3 regions of the Saccharopolyspora sp. NPDC047091 genome follow, and region 3 is predicted to be linked to each of the others. Evidence: riboswitches for the same ligand, from Rfam matches in the RefSeq annotation. Region 3 holds a riboswitch; each other region holds the start of a gene.
The links. Region 3 has a riboswitch for cobalamin ahead of ABZ805_RS12040 (ABC transporter substrate-binding protein). Riboswitches for the same ligand answer to the same signal wherever they lie in the genome.

Region 1 (6,245 bases), on a different contig from region 3:
GCCCGGCTGCTCGGCGTCACCGTGGTGCTCGTGCGCCGCCCGCCGGAACCGCCGGTGCCCGTGGTCGAGACCGTGGCCGCCGCCGTGGAACGGCTGCGTCACGCCGGATAGCGGCGCGGCGTGAACACCGTCCCGCCGACCGAACGCGTGGTGGACGAGCCGATCAGCAGCAGGCAGCGCATGTCCACATCGGACGGATCGAGCTCGCCGAGCGGCACCACCCGCACCGACTCCTGGGGCCCGCCCACGTCGCGGCCGATCACCACCGGCGTCTCCGCCGAGCGGTGCTCCAGCAGCACGTCGCGGGCGGCACCGACCTGCCAGGTGCGGCTGCGCGACGCCGGGTTGTAGATGGCCATCGCCAGGTCGGCCTTCGCCGCCGCGGCCAGCCGCTCGACGATGACCTCCCACGGCTTCAACCGGTCCGACAGGGACAGCACGCAGTAGTCGTGGCCCAGCGGCGCGCCGATCCGGCTCGCCACCGCCTGCGCCGCGGTGAGCCCGGGCAGCACCCGCACCGGCACCGCCGCGAACCGCTCCTCGGTGGCGACCTCCAGCACGGCGCTGGCCATCGCGAACACGCCCGGATCGCCCGAGGACACCACGACGACGCGGGAACCGCGCCGCGCCAGGTCCAGGGCGAACTCGGCGCGCTCGGCCTCCACCCGGTTGTCCGAGGCGTGCTTGCGCTGCCGCGGGTTCGTCGGCAACCGGTCCAGGTAGGGGCCGTAGCCGACGAGGTCGTCGGCGGCGGCGACGGCGGTGTGCGCCTCCGGGGTGGTCCACTGCGGACCGGCCGGGCCGAGGCCGACGACCACGACCTCACCGGTGCTCGCCGTCGGCGCGGGCTCGGGAGCTTCCCGTTGCGCCGCAGCGGAAACCGGCACTCCGGACGCGTCGGTCAGGTTCAGCGGGCTGTCCGCGTTCACCGGGCTCGGCAGCAGCGCCAGCGAGAAGTACGGCACCGACGCCGGATCCACCTCGCCCAGCGGCAGCAGCCGCTGCCGGTCCGTGGTGGCGCGCTCCACGAGGTAGGCCTCGTCGAGCCGGCCCGCCTTCTCGAACGCCGCCTTCACCCCGTCGAAGGTGCGGCCCAGCTTCATGACCGCCGCCGCGTCGGTGCCCGCCAGCTTCTCCGCGAGCACGTCCGGGTCGAGCGTGCCGGGCAGCACCGTCAGCACCTCGTCGCGTTCCGCCAGCGGCCTGCCGAGCATCGCCGCCGCCCCGCTCACCGAGGTCACACCGGGGATCGCGGCCACCTCGAACCGGCCCACCAGGCGCTTGTGCATGTGCATGTAGGAGCCGTAGAAGAACGGGTCGCCCTCGCACAGCAGCGCCACGGTGCGGCCCGCGGACAGGTGCGCGGCGAGCCGTTCGGCCGCGTCGGCGTAGAACTCGTCGATGGCGCCCTGGTAGCCGCCCGGGTGATCGGTCGTCTCGGTCGTCACCGGGTACACCAGCGGTTCCTCGACCTGGCCTTCCCGCAGGTACGGCGCGGCGACGGAACGCGCGATGCTGCGGCCGTGCCGGGCGCTGTGGTAGGCGATCACGTCGGCTTCGCCGATCAGCCGGGCGGCCTTGACCGTCACCAGCTCCGGATCTCCGGGTCCGAGCCCGACGCCGAACAACCTGCCTGCCTGCTCCACGGTGCTGCTCACTCCTGTTCGCTCGCGATCGCGTTGATGGCGGCCACCGCCATCGCGCTGCCACCGCGGCGGCCGTGCACCACCAGGTGCTCCAGCGCCGGGTGGTCGGCCAGTGCCTGCTTCGATTCGGCGGCGCCGATGAACCCGACGGGGAGGCCGAGCACGGCGGCGGGCCTGCCCGCGCCCGCGTCGATCATCTCCAGCAGCCGGAACAGCGCGGTCGGCGCGTTGCCGACGGCGACCACGGACCCCTCCAGCCGGTCCCGCCACAGCTCCATCGCCGCCGCGCTGCGGGTCGTGCCGAGTTCCGCGGCGAGGCCGGGGACCCGCTCGTCGCCGAGGGTGCAGACGATGTCGTTGTCGGCGGGCAGCCTGCGCCGGGTGACGCCCGCGGCGACCATCGCGGCGTCGCAGAACACCGGCGCGCCACCGCGCAGCGCCTCGCGGGCGGCGAGCACCGCGCGCCGCGACCAGGCGATGTCGCGGGCCAGGTCCACCATGCCGCAGGCGTGGATCATGCGGACGGCGACCTGGGCGACTTCCGGTGGCATGCCGTCGAGTTCCGCTTCGGCGCGGATCGTGGCGAACGAGCGGCGGTAGATCTCCGCTCCGTCACGCACGTACTCGTAGCCGCCGGTGCTGTCTGCGGTGTTCACACTGCCCTCCGTGCCGCGTCGAGCGCGGCGGACGTCTCGCCGGCGGGGTGCCCGCCGACCTCGTAGCCGGCCTCGGTGGCCAGCACTTCCACTCCTGGTCCGGCCGGTCGGCCGCAGCGGCGCGCGCAGCCCGCCCAGTGCACCGGCAGCGGGCCGGGCCGGGTGGTGCGCCGCGCGTCGGCGCGCACGTCGGCGAGGGACTTCGCGCAGCCGGGGCTGCCGGCGCAGGCGGTCACCCCGGCCAGCGGCGCGCCCGGGTCGGTGAGGAACCCGGCGGCGTCCAGCTCGGCGAGCCTGCGCGGCGCCTCGTCCGCGGGGACGTCGGTGAGCAGCAGCGCGCGCCACGGCGTGAGCCGCAGCGGGTGCGGTGCGGCGGTCTGCGCGGCGCTGCCTTCGGCCTGCGCGGCGCTGTCCTCGGCCTGTTCGGCGCTGCCTTCGGCCTGTCCGGCGATCTCCTCGGTCTGCGTGGCGAGCACCGCGATCTGCCCGGCGTCCAGCCGTCCCAGCGGCGCGCCGAGGGCGAGATCGACCCGGTCGTCGGCGCGGGCCAGCACGCCGAGCTCCGCGTGCGTGCGCACCGGATCACCGGGCGCGACCGCGGTTTCCGCCGCCATGCAGGAGAATTCCGCCCGGATGCGGTCGGCGATCCGCTCGGCGCCACCGGGCAGTTCCGCCAGCCGCCAGCTCTCCGCGCCCAGCCGGCCCCGTTCCGCGAGGAACGCGGCGGCCGCGAGCACCGCGGCGCGGGCCGCGTCGGCCGCGGACACCCGCAGCCCGAGGTCGGCCCCGGCGAGCAGCACCGCCACCGCGCCGTCCGCCGGGTGCAGCGCGACGTCCGCGCCCAGCGCGGTCACCTCGCCGCCGCCGTCGTCCGCGGTGAACAGGAACCGCCCGGGCAGCTCCGCCAGCTCCGGGTCGGCGCGCAGCCCCTCGTCCAGCGCCACCGCCACCGCGCGCACGTCCAGCGCGCCCGGACGGGTGCGCGGCGAGGCGACGACGTTGCGCACCCGCTCGTGCGTCGGCGACGGCAGCAGACCGGCCGCGCCGAGCAGCTCCGCGAACTCCGGCACCGCCGCCGCGGACAGCCCGCGGACCTGGATGTTCGCCCGCGAGGTGAGTTCCCAGCCGCCGTCACCCAGCGCGGCCGCGGTCGCCAGCGCCCGCACCTGCCGCGCCGCGAGCCGCCCGCCGGGCACCCGCACGCGGGCCAGTCCCCCGTCAGCGGCCTCGTGCACCCGCAGCGCGCCGGGGCACGCGTCGGGTCCGGCTCGTCGCGGCACGCTCGTCCCCGCTCTCGTCGATCATGGTCTGGTCCGGAACTCGCAGCGCACGACGCCGCTGTCCGGGGTGCGCGGACTCGGGGGCGCACCGGCGACCGTCGATACTACGTCCCGCCCGGATCACGTCCGCAAAACGCGATGCGCCTCACCGGACGGCCGGACGCGTCGAGTGCGGGATCTCTCGCGCGACCGCACGACCGGCCACTTGACGAACGATCGCCCCGTTGCGGAGAGTTGTCGGCGGCGACGTGCGGAGGAAGCCGGTGCGAGTCCGGCGCGGTCCCGCCACTGTCACCGGGGAGCGAACTCCGAGTACGAGGCCACTGCCCGCGCGCCGCGCGGGTGGGAAGGCACGGGGCGAGCGGCGATCCGGGAGCCAGGACACTCCGGCGCCGCCACCGCCCGGTGCGACACCGGGTGCCGACGACTCCGGGGCGAGGACCCCGAGGAAGGTTGACCATGCGTCCTGCCCGCACGCCCGCGTCCCTGCTCAGCCGGGAGCGTGCCGCATGATCCTGCTGCTGTCCACATCGGACACCGATCTGCTCAGCGCACGCGCCAGCGGTGCGGACTTCCGCCTCGGCAACCCGGCGCGGCTCGGCGTGGACGACCTGCCGCCGCTGCTGGAGGGCGCCGACCTCGTCGTGGTGCGGCTGCTCGGCGGCCGCCGCGCGTGGGAGGAGGGCTTGGACTCGCTGCTCGCCGGACCGCGCCCGGTCGTGGTGCTCGGCGGTGAGCAGGCCCCGGACGCGGAGCTGATGGAGTGCTCCACGGTGCCGGGCGGCGTCTGCTCGCAGGCGCACGGCTACCTCGCGCAGGGCGGGCCGGAGAACCTGACGCAGCTGTTCAACTTCCTGTCCGACACGGTGCTGCTCACCGGCCACGGCTTCGAACCGCCGGTGGAGACGCCGAAGTGGGGCCTGCTGGAGCGGACCCCGCGCCGGACCGAAGGCCCGAAGGTCGCGGTGCTCTACTACCGCGCGCACCACATGGCGGGCAACACCGCGTTCGCGCACGCCCTCTCCGACGCCATCGAGGACGCGGGCGGCCAGGCGCTGCCGGTGTTCTGCGCGTCGCTGCGCGCCCCCGAACCGGGCCTGCTGGACACGTTGCGCGAGGCGGACGCGCTGATCGTGACGGTGCTGGCCGCGGGCGGCACGAAGCCCGCGACCGCCTCCGCCGGTGGCGACGACGAGGCGTGGGACGTGGGCGCGCTCGCCGCGCTGGACGTGCCGATCTTGCAGGGCCTCACCCTGACCTCCAGCCGCGAGGCGTGGGAGGACAACGACGAAGGCCTGTCCCCGCTGGACATGGCCACCCAGGTCGCGGTGCCCGAGTTCGACGGCCGCCTGATCACGGTGCCGTTCTCGTTCAAGGAGAACGACGCCGAAGGCCTCCCGGTGTACGTCGCCGACCCGGAGCGCGCGGCCCGCGTCGCCGGGATCGCGGTGAAGCACGCGCGGCTGCGGCACGTGCCCGCCGCGGACAAGCGCCTGGTGCTGATGCTGTCGGCGTACCCGACGAAGCACTCCCGGATCGGCAACGCCGTCGGCCTGGACACCCCGGCGAGCGCGGTGGGCCTGCTCCAGCGGCTGCGCGAGGCCGGCTACGACATCGGCCCGGTGGACGGCCCGGACGCGCTGCCCGGCGTGGCCGCGCAGGACGGCGACGCGCTGGTGCACGCGCTGATCGCCGCTGGTGGCCAGGACCCGGACTGGTTGACCGAGGAGCAGCTGTCCGGCAACCCGGTGCGCATCCCCGCGAAGCGCTACGCCGACTGGTTCGCGACGCTGCCGCAGGACCTGCGGGAGAGCATCGAGCAGCACTGGGGTCCGCCGCCGGGCGAGCAGTTCGTGGACCGCTCGCACGACCCGGACGGCGAGATCGTGGTGGCCGCGCTGCGCGCCGGGAACGTCGTCGTCGTGGTGCAGCCGCCGCGCGGGTTCGGCGAGAACCCGATCGCGATCTACCACGACCCGGACCTGCCGCCGAGCCACCACTACCTGGCCGCCTACCGCTGGATGACCGACGAGTTCGGCGCGCACGCGATGGTGCACCTCGGCAAGCACGGCAACCTGGAGTGGCTGCCCGGCAAGACCGCGGGCATGTCGGCGTCCTGCGCACCGGACGCGGCGCTGGCGGACCTGCCGCTGGTGTACCCGTTCCTGGTCAACGACCCGGGCGAGGGCACCCAGGCGAAGCGCCGGGTGCACGCGACGCTGGTGGACCACCTGGTGCCGCCGATGGCGCGCGCGGAGAGCTACGGCGACATCGCGAAGCTGGAGCAGCTGCTCGACGAGCACGCGCAGATCTCGGCGATGGACCCGGCGAAGCTGCCCGCGATCCGCAGCCAGATCTGGACGTTGATGCAGGCCGCGAAGCTGGACCACGACCTCGGCCTGGACGAGCGCCCGCACGAGGCCGAGTTCGACGACATGCTGCTGCACGTCGACGGCTGGCTGTGCGAGATCAAGGACGCGCAGATCCGCGACGGCCTGCACGTCCTGGGTGCCGCCCCGACCGGGGAGGCGCGGGTGAACCTGGTGCTGGCGATGCTGCGCGCCCGGCAGGTGTGGGGCGGGCGGAGCGGCGCGCTGCCCGGCCTGCGCGAGGCACTGGGCATGGCGGAGGACGGCAGCGTCGCCCGCGGCACCGTGGACGAC
Region 2 (6,245 bases), on a different contig from region 3:
CTGGGCGCAGCGGCGGTTGGTGATGAAGTGCATGTACTGCTCGCACAGCTCGGCGTTGATGCCGAGGATGCCGCGGGGCATGGTGTCCCGGCCGTAGGCGACCTCCAGGCGGCACGCGTCGGCGAGCATGCCGCGCACCTCCTCCTGGAACTCCTCGCTCCACAGGTGCGGGTTCTCCAGCTTGATCTGGTTGATGCAGTCGATGCCGAAGTTCAGGTGGATCGACTCGTCGCGCAGGATGTACTGGTACTGCTCGGCGATGCCGACCATCTTGTTCCGCCTGCCCAGCGACAGGATCTGCGCGAAACCGGTGTAGAACCACATGCCCTCGAAGATCACGTAGAAGGCGATGAGGTCGCGCAGGAACGCCTGGTCGCGCTCCGGGCCGCCGGTGGCGAACTCGGGGTTCTCCAGGTTCTGGGTGTGCCGCAGCGCCCACTCGTCCTTCTCCGAGATGGACGGGATCTCGCGGTAGGCGTTGAACAGCTCGCCCTCGTCGAGGCCCAGGCTCTCGCAGATGTACTGGAAGGTGTGCGTGTGCACGGCCTCCTCGAACGCCTGGCGCAGCAGGTACTGGCGGCACTCGGGGTTGGTGATGTGCCGGTACACGGCGAGCACGATGTTGTTGGCCACCAGGGATTCCGCCGTGGCGAAGAACCCGAGGTTGCGCTTGAGCATCAGCCGCTCGTCCTCGGTGAGCCCGTCGCGGGAGCGCCAGAGGGCGATGTCGGCGTGCATGGACACCTCGGTGGGCATCCAGTGGTTGTTGCAGCCGGCGAGGTACTTCTCCCAGGCCCAGCCGTACTTCAGCGGCAGCAGCTGGTTCACGTCCGCCTGGGCGTTGATCATCGCCTTGTCGTCGACGTTGATCCGGCCCGCGCCGCGGTCGATCTCGCCGAGCCCGGTGGCGTCGGTGGTGTGCACGGAAGTCATGAGTCCTCCAGGGGGAACGGGGCGGTCACTGGCAGGCTTCGCAGTCGGGGTCGTCGATCGCGCACGCCTGCGGCTGCGGCGACGGAGCCGGGGCCGGGGCGGCGGCGGGGGAGACCGCGTTGAGCTTGCCGTCGGTGCCGCGCAGCGTGGACTTCTCCACGTGCGTCGCACTGCTGGACCGCAGGTAGTAGGTGGTCTTGAGGCCCTTGCGCCACGCCAGCCGGTACAGCTCGTCGAGCTTGCGGCCGCTCGGCGCCGCCATGTACAGGTTCAGCGACTGCGCCTGGTCGATCCACTTCTGGCGGCGGGACGCGGCCTCCACCAGCCAGTGCGGTTCGATCTCGAACGCGGTGGCGTACAACGACTTCAGCTCGGCGGGCACCCGGTCGATCGGAGCCAGGTCGCCGTCGAAGTACTTCAGGTCCTGCACCATCGCCTCGTCCCACACGCCCGCGGCCTTGAGGTCCCGCACCAGGTCGGCGTTGAGCACGGTGAAGTCGCCCGACATGTTCGACTTCACGTACAGGTTCCGGTACAGCGGCTCGATGGACTGGCCGACGCCGCAGATGTTCGAGATCGTCGCCGTCGGGGCGATGGCCAGCACGTTCGAGTTGCGCATGCCGTTCGCGCGGACCTGCTCCCGCAGCCCGTCCCAGTCCAGAGTGGACGAACGGTCCAGGTCGACGCCGGTCTCGCGGGCCTGCGCCAGCAGCTCCAGCGAATCGATCGGCAGCACGCCGCGGCTCCACAGCGAACCCTCGAACGACTCGTAGCGCCCGCGCTCGGCCGCCAGCTCGGAGGACGCGGTGATCGCGTGGAAGCTGATGTGCTCCATGCTCAGGTCCGCGAACTCCACCGCGGCCTGCGAGGACATCGGGATGCGCTGCGCGAACAGCGCGTCCGAGAAGCCCATCAGGCCCAGGCCCACCGGGCGGTGCCGCAGGTTCGAGGCCCGCGCCTCCGGGATCGTGTAGAAGTTCACGTCGATGACGTTGTCCAGCATCCGCACCGCCGTGCGGGTGGTGCGCCGCAGCCGCTCCACGTCCAGGCCCTCGGCCGTGACGTGCCGCGCCAGGTTGATCGAACCGAGGTTGCACACCGCGACCTCGTCGGCGCTGGTGTTCAGCGTGATCTCGGTGCACAGGTTCGAGGAGTGCACCACGCCCGCGTGCTGCTGCGGCGAGCGCAGGTTGCACGGGTCCTTGAACGTGATCCACGGGTGCCCGGTCTCGAACAGCATCGTCAGCATCCGGCGCCACAGGTCCACCGCGCGGACCTGGCGGAACACCTTCAGCTCACCGCGCTCCGCGGCCGCCTCGTACTCCCGGTAGCGCTGCGCGAACGCGGTGCCGTACAGGTCGTGCAGGTCCGGCACCTCGTCCGGGGAGAACAGCGTCCACGGCTCGTCGGCCTCGACCCGGCGCAGGAACTCGTCCGGCACCCAGTTCGCCGTGTTCATGTCGTGCGTGCGCCGCCGGTCGTCGCCGGTGTTCTTGCGCAGGTCGAGGAACTCCTCGATGTCCACGTGCCAGGTCTCCAGGTACGCGCACACCGCGCCCTTGCGCTTGCCGCCCTGGTTCACCGCGACCGCCGTGTCGTTGGCGATCTTCAGGAACGGCACCACGCCCTGCGAGGAACCGTTCGTCCCCTTGATGTGCGCGCCGGTGCCGCGGACCGGGGTCCAGTCGTTGCCGAGCCCGCCCGCGTACTTCGACAGCAGCGCGTTGTTGCTGATCCCGTGGAAGATCCCGTGCAGGTCGTCGTCCACGGTGGTCAGGAAGCAGGACGACAGCTGCGGGCGGGTGGTGCCCGCGTTGAACAGCGTCGGCGTCGAGCACATGAAGTCGAACGAGGAGATCAGGTCGTAGAACTCGATCGCCCGCGCCTCCCGGTCGTCCTCGCGCAGCGCCACGCCCATCGCGACCCGCATGAAGAACGCCTGCGGCAGCTCGAACCGCACCCCGTTCTCGTGCAGCAGGTACCGGTCGTAGAGCGTCTGCAACCCGAGGAAGCCGAACGCGATGTCCCGGTCGGCGTCCAGCGCCGCGCCCAGCCGCTCCAGGTCGAAGCGGGCGAGCTCCGGGTCCAGCTGCTCCAGCTCGATGCCGCGCCGCACGTAGTCGGCGAAGTAACCGGCGTAGCGGTCCCGCATCTGCACCTGGTCGGCCTCGGTCGGCTCGCCCGCGACGAAGCTCAGCGCCTCGCGGCGCAGCTTGTCCAGCAGCAGCCGAGACGTCACCAGCGAGTAGTTCGGCTCCGCCTCCACGAAGGTGCGCGCCGCCATCGTCAGCGACTCGGCCAGCTCCGCCGAGCTGATGCCGTCGTAGACGTTGCGCCGCACCTCCCGCAGCACCTGGTCGGCCCGCACGTCGTCCAAGCCCTCGCAGGCCTGCTCGACGACGGTCGACACCCGCTCCCAGTCCAGCGGCACCCGGGTGCCGTCCGGCGCGGTCATCTCCAGGCGGGGAGCGGCGTCCTCGGCGGGAGCCACCTCGGCCTCGCGGGCCTGCGCGTGCTCCTCCCGGTAGAGCACGTAGGCGCGGGCGACGCCGTGGTGCCCGCCGCGCATCAGCGCCAGCTCCACCATGTCCTGGATCTGCTCGATGTGCACCAGGCCCTCGGTGCCCGCGTGGCGCAGCACGCCCTGCGCCGCCTGCTCCGTCAACTCCGCGACGATCTGGTGCAACCGCGACGACGATGCGGCCGAATCCCCCTCGGCCGCCAGGAACGCCTTGGTCAACGCCACGGAGATCTTCGTTTCGTCCCAACCGGAAACGGTCCCGTCGCGCCGCAGCACCCGCACTCCTGCCGGTACCACCGCGGTCGCTGCTGACGGCCGGGTCGTGGACTCGGTCACTGGCTCTCTCCTCGCAAGCTCGGACACCTGCCCGGAACTCCTCGGAACGCGCCAGGACCGCGGCGCGCACGGCACCGCTCGTCCCGCAACCCTCCCGCGAGGTCCCGGACGGCGCGCACCCCTCGTGCGCGCACCGATGGCAGGTCTTCGGACTCACGGGCGACCGGTGCTCGGCACCGGACCTACTGGCCGTCGCTTCCCGGACGCCGAGCGTCCAGTGCTGCACCACCGGGAGGTGGTGACGGCGGTCGTTCCCGTTCACCGCTGCGGGGCAGTCCCGGACTCGCACCGGGTTCCCTGTTGTCACGCCGGCCGGACCGGCGAACCATCAGCGGGCGCCACACTACATCTTGGGTTCGACGGTGATCCGGACCCCATCATCATCGGCGTGGCGGTGTCGATGGCGGACGCGTTCGGTAGCGGCTCGCGCACGCCCGGGACGCATCCTGCCCGCACCCGGCGGAGTTCGCACGAGGGGTGTGACGCGGATTCGGTGGTGGTCGTCGGTGGCGCCGGGCAGACTGCCTCCCGAGATCACCACCTGGGAGGAAGACCGAACCATGCGTGCCCACCGCGTGCGACGCGGACTCGCCGTCGCCGCCACCGCACTCGCCACCGCCGCCACTGCCACCGGGGCGACCGCAGGCGCCGCACCGCAGGACCCGCCCGCGACCACCGACGTCCGGCTGATCACCTTCAACGACCTGCACGGCAACCTCGAACCGCCCACCGGGTCCTCCGGGACGGTCGAGCTCGACGACGGCCGGACCGTCGAAGCCGGCGGCGCCGCCTACCTCGCCACCCACCTGCAGCGGCTGCGCGCCGAGGTGCCGAACTCGCTGGTCTTCTCGGCCGGCGACAGCGTGGGCGCCTCGCCGGTGAATTCCGCGCTGTTCCACGACGAACCCACCGTCGACTTCCTCAACTCGCAGGACGTCCGCGGCCACGTCGTCGGCAACCACGAGTTCGACGAGGGCTACCAGGAACTCCAGCGGCTGCAGACCGGCGGCTGCCACCCGCAGGACGGTTGCGAGTTCCGCGATTCCTTCGACGGCGCGAGCTTCCCGTACCTCGGCGCCAACGTCACCTTCGAGGACGGCGGCGCTCCCGCGCTGATGCCGTTCACCGTGCAGGTCTCCGGCGGCGTCCCGATCGGCGTGATCGGTGCGACGCTGCACGACCTCCCGAACGTGGTCAGCCCCGAAGCGGTGCGCGGCCTGCGGTTCGGCGACGAGGTCGAGGCCATCGACCGCACCTCCGACGCGCTGGAGCGCTTCGGCATCAAGGCGCAGGTCGTGCTGCTGCACCAGGGCGACGAAGCCGACGGCGGCGGACCGAACTCCTGCGACGTCGCCGCGGGCGGCCCCGCCACCGAGATCGCCGAGAACGTCTCCCCGCAGGTCGACGCCGTGTTCAGCGCGCACAGCCACCAGCAGTACAACTGCACCGTCACCGACCCGGCGGGCGCCCCGCGGCCCGTGGTGCAGGGCGCCTCCTACGGCAGGCTGCTGTCGGTGCTGGACCTGCGCGTCGACCGCCACACCCGCGAGGTCGTGCGGGAGCAGAGCACCGCGCACAACGAGGTCGTCACCCGCGACGTCGAACCCGACCCGGAGGCCGCCGCGCTCGTCGAAGAGGCCCGCGCCAAGGCCGCGCCCATCGCGAACCGCGCCGTCGGCACCGCCACCGGCGACCTGCTGAAAACCCCGGCGCCGTCCGGGGAATCCAGCCTCGGCAGCGTCGTCGCCGACGCCCAGCTGGCCGCCACCCGCGACACCGGGGCGCAGCTCGCGCTGACCAACCCGGGCGGGGTGCGCGCCGACCTGCCGCACGCCTCCTCCCCGGCGGGCGAAGGAGACGGCGTCATCACCTACGGCGAGGCGTTCGCCGTGCAGCCGTTCGGCAACACCATGCAGACCATGACGCTCACCGGCGCGCAGCTGCAGGCCGTGCTCGAACAGCAGTGGAGCGACGAGGGCGAGAACGTGCTGCAGGTGTCGGCCGGGCTGCACTACCAGTACTCGCGGTCCGCGCCGATCGGCTCGAAGGTCTCCGGCCTCACCCTCGACGGCGCGCCCGTCGACCCGGCCGCGCAGTACCGGGTGGCGGTGAACAACTTCCTCGCCGGTGGCGGGGACGGGTTCACCGGCTTCACCGAGGGCACCGACGTCGCGGGCGGACCCGTGGACCTGGACGCCCTGCTCGGCTACCTGGCGGCGAACCCCGGCGTGGTGCCACCCGCCCCGGACCGCATCACCGCGACCGACTGACCCGGCCCCCGGCGGCGCACCCCGCGCCGCCGGGGAACCCGGTCGTACCAAGGGAAACCCGCCGACGAGCCCGAGCCGTCCGCCTTTTCTTGTCAGCGGCGCAGCCGCTGAGCAGCGACCACCCAAGACACCGGCACCGCCGCGGGTTCTCAGCGGTTCCCTCGCGAGGACAGCGTTTTCGCATG
Region 3 (6,245 bases):
CTCCAGCTCGCCGAGCCGCAGCCTGGTCCGCGCGGCGTCGCGGAGCCTGCCGACCGGCATCGCGCGCAGCCGTTCCCACGCCTCCCGCTGCCGGAACGCGTCGTACTGCCGCCGGGCCCGCTCGCGCAGCCGGTCCGGTTCGGCGAGCAGCCCGCGCGCGGCGGCGCGGAACGACCGCGCGCCCGCCAGCACGGCGCGCGCCGCGCGACCCGCCCGCACCGCACCCGGCCCGTCGTCGAGCCCCATGCTTCCTCCCCAGGAATCCCCTGCTCGTCAGTACCGCACCACCGGCGCGCGGGCAGCCGCCGAGCGGGTGGTGCGGCCCCGGTGACCAGCTTGACCGATCACCGCACGCCGACGCCGCAGGGGCCGGGCGGACGGCCCCTTGCCAAGTATGAACAGGCGTACATACTCTGGTCGGCATGACGTTCCTGGTGCTGTGCCTGGCCATCGTCGCGGGGCTGTGCGGGTCGCTGTGCACCCGAGCCTCGCGCGGGTTCACCCGCTGGGGCTGGGGGATCGGGGCGATCGCCGGGTACGCCGTGGCGACCCTGCTGCTGTCCTGGTTGGTGCAGCGGCTGCCGGTCGGGCTGGTGTACGCGGTGTGGACCGGCGCCGCCGCGGTGGTGCTGGTGGCGGTGGACCGGGTCTTCTTCGCGGTGCGCACCAACCGGGTGCAGCTCGGCGGCATGGCGGTGACGCTGCTCGGCATCGCGCTGCTCGGCACCGGGATGGGCGGATGAGCGCGGCGCGGCGGGCGTGGGCGCACCTCGCGGGCACCATCGCGCTGGAGATCGTCGCCACCCTGGCGCTGCGGGCCTCCGCAGGGTTCACCGCGCCGGTGCCGTCGGCGGTCGCGGTGATCGGCTACGGTGCGGCGGTCGTGCTGCTCGCGCGGGCGTTGCGGGTGATCCCGCTGGGCATGGCCTACGTGATCTGGACCGGCGCGGGAACGGCCGGGGTCGCGCTGCTGGGCTCGGTGCTGTTCGCCGACCACCTGTCCCCGGCGGCATGGCTCGGCGTCGGCTGCGTGATCGGCGGCGTCGCGATGATCAACCTGGCGAAGCGGGATTCGCGGGAGGAACGCCGTGCGACCGAAGAACACCCCGAATGATCCCGAACGCCGGGAGCGGATCGTGGACGCCGCGATCGAGCTGATCCGCGACGGCGGCACCGCCCGCGTCACCGCGCGCGCCGTCGCGCAGCGGGCCGGGGTGCCCGTCGGTTCCGTCGCCTACCACTTCGATTCGGTGCGGGCGCTGCTGATCGAGGCGAGCAGGCGGGTGCTGCGGTTCCGTGCCGACTCGTTGGACGAGTGGCTGCGCGAGGTCACCGCCGAGACCGTCGTGGCCCGGCTCGCCGAGCTGATCCACCACCACCTCACCGCGGAGCGCGGCACCAGCGTCGTCACCTACGAGCTGTACGTCCTCGGGATGCGCGACCCGGAGTTCCGCGCGGTGAGCCGCGCCTCGCTGGTCCACCTGCGGGACAAGCTGGCCGAAGTGCTGCCCGCCCCGGCGGCGGACCGGCTCGCCGCCACCGCCGACGGCTACCAGATGCAATGCCTCTTCGAAGACCGAACCCCCGCACCAGCCCACATCCGAGAAATGCTGCGACCGACCTGACGCCGATGCGAGCGCGGAAGGGTCTCGCTCGTGTCCTATCAGTGGCGAAGCAGCTGATCAGCGACCACCAGAGCACCCGGCACCGCCACGGGTTCTCAGCGCTTTCCTCGCGAGGACGGCGTTTTCACATGTGGCGGAGCCACCTGCGAAAACGATCCCGCAGCGAGGGGCCAGCTGAGGTTCCGCCACCCACCCCGAAAGCAGAACGAGTGGCGGCGCCCTCAATCACCTTGATGATGGGTTGGTATGTCCGGTTAGGGTGCTCGGGAGCCAGTCGCGCCCGCGAGGGCAGGGAATCCGGTCGGAAGCCGGAGCTGACGCGCAGCGGTAGGGGCGATGGGCGAGGAACGGCTGCACGGCCGCGACCACTGGACCACCGGTCCGGGAAGGTGACCTCGCCCGGGGAACCCGAGCCCGAAGACCTGGCTGGCTCCCCGGACACCGAGCTCGGTGCCGGGTCGCAGCCTGCCGGGCCCCGCGCATGGGCCCGGGGTGAGGAACCACGTGACATGCCGTTCTCGCGTACCCGCGCGTTCCGGACCGGACTGGTGGCGCTGACCGCGACCGTGCTGGCCTCCTGCGCCGCCCCCGCCGCCGGCCCCTCTTCCGGCGCCGGTTCGACGACGCTGCGCAACTGCGGTGCCGACGTGACCGTCGAGGAGCCGCCGCGGCGCGCGGTGTCGCTGAACCAGTCGACCACCGAGATCATGCTCTCCCTCGGCCTGGCCGACCGGATGGTGGGAACCGCGACCTGGACCGAGCCGATCGACCCGCCGCTGGCCGCCGCGAACGCGCAGGTGCCGAAGCTGGCCGAGAACACCCCGTCGTTCGAGTCCGTGCTGGGCACCGAACCGGACATCGTGCTCGCCGGGTACCAGGCCATGTTCACCGATGAGCGCGTCGCCGACCGCGAGCGGTTCACCGAGCTCGGCGTGCCGACCTACCTGTCGCCGAGCAACTGCCTGCCGGAGGAGGCGCCGCTGCCGGAACCGGTGCAGCTGGCCGACATCTACCAGGAGGTGCAGGACATCGCCGACCTGTTCGGCGTCTCCGAACGGGGGCGGGCGCTCACCGAGCAGCTGCGCGGCCGGGTGGAGGCGGCGCGGCAGCAGGTCGCCGGGCTGGATTCGCGCGGCGACACCTCGGTGCTGTTCTGGTTCGCCCGCACCGAATCCCCGTACGTGGCGGGCTCCACGGGTTCTCCGGCGATCATGGCCAGGGAGCTGGGGGTGCGCAACGCCTACGGCGACGTCACCTCGATGTGGCCGCAGGTGTCCTGGGAGGACGTGCTGGCCCGCGACCCCGACGTGCTGGTGCTCGGCGACCTCACCCGCGACGGCGAGGGCGACGGGCTCGCGGCCAAGGAGCGCTTCCTGCACGAGGATCCGGCGGTGTCCCGGCTCGCCGCGGTCCGCGACGACCACCTGCTGAGCATGACCGGCACCGAGCTGAACATCAGCCTCCGCACCGTGCAGGGCATCGAGCGGCTCGCGGATCGCCTCGTCGAGCTGGACCGGCAGCGGTGACGGCGGGGCGGCTGCCCGCCTCCGCCATCGTGCTGGCCGGGATTCCGGCGCTGCTGCTGTCGATCGCCGCCGCGGTCACCCTGGGACCCGCGGACCTGTCGGTCGCGGACGTCGGCAGCGTGGTGGGGCACCGGCTCGGGCTGGTGGACACCGGCGTGTCCCGGATCGGGCAGGGCATCGTGCTGCAGCTGCGGTTGCCGCGGGCGCTGCTGGCGGCGATCTGCGGGGCCGGGCTGGGGGTGTGCGGGGCGGTTCTCCAGTCGCTGCTGCGGAATCCGCTCGCGGACCCGTTCCTGCTCGGCGTGTCCGCGGGGGCCTCCACCGGTGCGGTGTCGGTGGTGGTGCTGGGCCTGGGTGCCGGGGCCATCGGTTTGACGGCGGGCGCGTTCGCGGGGGCGTTGGTGGCGTTCGCGCTGGTGCTGCTGCTGGCGACGATCGCGGGCGGCGCGGCCGGGCACACGGTGCTGGCGGGGGTCGCGGGCACCCAGCTGTTCTCCGCGCTCACTTCCTACATCGTCATCACGTCGGCGGACGCGGAGCAGACCCGCGGGGTGCTGTTCTGGCTGCTGGGTTCGCTGTCCGGGGCGCGGTGGAACGACGTGGTGCTGGCCGGGATCGTGTGCGCGGCGTGCCTGGTGCTGTGCCTGGCCCGCGCGGGGGCGCTGGACGCGTTCGCGTTCGGCCAGGACGCGGCGGCCTCCCTCGGAGTGCACGTGCAGCGGCTGCGGATCGTGCTGCTGGTGGCGACGGCGCTGCTGGCGGCGACGCTGGTGGCCGCCGCGGGCGCGATCGGGTTCGTCGGCCTGGTGCTGCCGCAGGCGGCGCGGCTGCTGGTGGGGCCGCGGCACCGCGCGCTGCTGCCGGTGACGGCGGTGCTCGGCGCGGTGCTGCTGGTGTGGGTGGACGTGCTGGCCACCACGATCGCCGCTCCGCAGGAGGTGCCGGTCGGCGTGGTCACGGCCCTCGTCGGGGTGCCCGCGTTCGCGGTGCTGCTGGCGAAGCGGGGGAGGGTCTCGTGAGCCTGACCGCGCACGACGTGTCCTGGTCCGCCGGGGGAGCCCTGATCCTCGACGAGGTGCGGTTGCGCGTCGAACCCGGCCGGACGGTGGGGTTGCTCGGGCCGAACGGGTCCGGGAAGTCCTCACTGCTGCGGTTGCTCGCCGGACTGCGCCGCCCGGCGAGCGGGACGGTGGTGGTCGGGGACCGCACCACCGACCGCTGGCCGCGCCGTGAACTGGCCCGGCGGGTCGCCGTGGTCGAGCAGCAGGTCGGCACCGATGTGGACCTCACCGTCGCCGAGGTCGTCGCGCTCGGCCGCACCCCGCACCGCAGCGGCTGGGGCGGGCACGACGCGGCGGACGAGGAGATCGTCCGCCGCGCCCTGGAGCAGACCGGGCTGGCCGGGCTGGCGCACCGCCGCTGGCACGGGCTCTCCGGCGGGGAGCGCCAGCGCGCGCAGATCGCGCGGGCGCTGGCGCAGGAACCGCGGGAGCTGGTGCTGGACGAGCCGACGAACCACCTGGACATCGCCCACCAGCTGGACCTGCTGGCGCTGGTGCGGCGGCTGCCGGTGACCAGCGTGATCGCGCTGCACGACCTGAACCTGGCGGCGATGTTCTGCGACGAGCTGGCGGTGCTCTCCGGCGGCCGGGTGGTGGCGGCGGGCACTCCGCGGGAGGTGCTCACCGAGCGGACCATCGCCGAGGTCTACGGCGTCCGCTGCGAAGTGTCCGAAGTGGACGGACATCCGCACGTCCGGTTCCTGCCGGAGCGGCCGGTCAGCGGATGAGCTCGTCGGCGACCCAGCGGGCGACGCCGGGCGGGAACGGCGCGGGCAGGCCCAGCACGACGTGGCCGAACCCGGCGTCGACCGCCGCGCCGATCGAGTCGCGAGTGGCGGCGGGCCGCTCGTAGTCCACCGCCAGGTGGATCGACCGGGTGATCTCCGCCGGGTCGCGGCCGATCTCGGCGCACCGGCGGTCCAGCATGGCGCTGCGGGCCGTCACGTCCTCGATGTCGCCGCCGGGGATGTTCCACACGTCCGCGTGCGCGGCGACGATCCGCAGCGTCGCGAGGGACCGGCCGCCGATGACGATCGGCGGGTGCGGGCGCTGCACCGGCTTCGGGTTGCCGAACGCGCCGGTCAGCTGCACGTGCTCGCCGTCGAAGTCGAACGGCGCGTCCTCGGTCCACAGCCGCCGGATCACGGTGCAGGCTTCGTCGAGCGCGCCGACCGCGCGGGCGGTGTCGTGGAACGGCATGCCGTGCGCGGCGTACTCGCGGCGGGCCAGCGGGTGGTCCGGCCGGGAGCCGACGCCGATGCCGAAGTCGAGCCGGCCGTCCGAGATCACGTCCACCGTGGTGGCGATCTTCGCGAGCATCGCGGGCGGGCGGAACCGGTTGCTGGTCACCAGCACGCCGACGCGCAGCCGCCGGGTGGCGGCGGCGAGCGCGGCGAGCACCGTCCAGCCCTCGTAGGCGGGGCCGTCCAGGTCGCCGCCGATGGGCATCAGGTGGTCGAACAGCCAGGCGTGCTCGATCTCGGGGATCTCGTCGGCCTCGCGCCAGACCGCGAGGAGGTCGCGGTGGTGCACGTTCTGGGGTGCGGTCATGATCCCGAAGCTGGGGGTGTTCGTCATGTCGGGGCTCCGAAGTTGGCGATCAAGAGGAACAGAGTTCCGTTTTTCTGTCGTGGGTCGGCTGCTGGGATTGTTCGGGCAGGGGCGTGCGAGGTCCTGTTCGGTCCGGCGGCGCGGCCGGGTCGCCGCCGGTCGGCCGGGCGGTTCCCGGCCGTGGTCGGCTCGGCGGCTTCGCTGAGCGGAAGTGCCGCTGGTGCTGGGTTTGCGGAGGAGGCGTGCCGAGTCGCGCCGGAGGAGTGTCGTGCGGGTGAGCGGCTCGCGACCCCGCTCCCGCGTGGGCCTCGTGCTCCGGTCGGGTCGAGTGCGGCCGAGTCGTTCCGGTCGTCACCCGGCTCTGGCATCATGGAACAAGCGGAACCGCACTCCGGAAACTATACGGAACAGCGTTCCGCATGGCAAGGGTGCATCGGGAGGGAGCACGGTGGGCGCAGAGGACGGCGCGGCGCGGCCCAAGC

Region 1: linked by a shared signal. The riboswitch ahead of cobN (cobaltochelatase subunit CobN) and the one ahead of ABZ805_RS12040 (ABC transporter substrate-binding protein) in region 3 are both predicted to bind cobalamin.
Region 2: linked by a shared signal. The riboswitch ahead of ABZ805_RS21745 (ribonucleoside-diphosphate reductase subunit alpha) and the one ahead of ABZ805_RS12040 (ABC transporter substrate-binding protein) in region 3 are both predicted to bind cobalamin.

The regions. Positions count from the first base shown of each region.
Region 1 is NZ_JBEYUS010000023.1:29,900-36,144, forward strand. It holds gene ABZ805_RS12860 (cobalt-precorrin-6A reductase) at 1-111, shown strand, start outside; gene ABZ805_RS12865 (precorrin-2 C(20)-methyltransferase) at 99-1,658, opposite strand; gene ABZ805_RS12870 (precorrin-8X methylmutase) at 1,655-2,302, opposite strand; gene ABZ805_RS12875 (precorrin-3B synthase) at 2,299-3,582, opposite strand; cobalamin riboswitch at 3,836-3,969, shown strand; gene cobN (cobaltochelatase subunit CobN) at 4,092-6,245, shown strand, end outside.
Region 2 is NZ_JBEYUS010000056.1:37,339-43,583, forward strand. It holds gene ABZ805_RS21740 (ribonucleotide-diphosphate reductase subunit beta) at 1-933, opposite strand, end outside; gene ABZ805_RS21745 (ribonucleoside-diphosphate reductase subunit alpha) at 959-3,790, opposite strand; cobalamin riboswitch at 3,911-4,135, opposite strand; gene ABZ805_RS21750 (bifunctional metallophosphatase/5'-nucleotidase) at 4,351-6,060, shown strand.
Region 3 is NZ_JBEYUS010000021.1:18,510-24,754, forward strand. It holds gene ABZ805_RS12020 (SNF2-related protein) at 1-246, opposite strand, end outside; gene ABZ805_RS12025 (SMR family transporter) at 423-743, shown strand; gene ABZ805_RS12030 (multidrug efflux SMR transporter) at 740-1,114, shown strand; gene ABZ805_RS12035 (TetR family transcriptional regulator) at 1,089-1,625, shown strand; cobalamin riboswitch at 1,916-2,049, shown strand; gene ABZ805_RS12040 (ABC transporter substrate-binding protein) at 2,135-3,151, shown strand; gene ABZ805_RS12045 (iron chelate uptake ABC transporter family permease subunit) at 3,148-4,170, shown strand; gene ABZ805_RS12050 (ABC transporter ATP-binding protein) at 4,167-4,940, shown strand; gene ABZ805_RS12055 (LLM class flavin-dependent oxidoreductase) at 4,930-5,790, opposite strand; gene ABZ805_RS12060 (helix-turn-helix domain-containing protein) at 6,212-6,245, shown strand, end outside.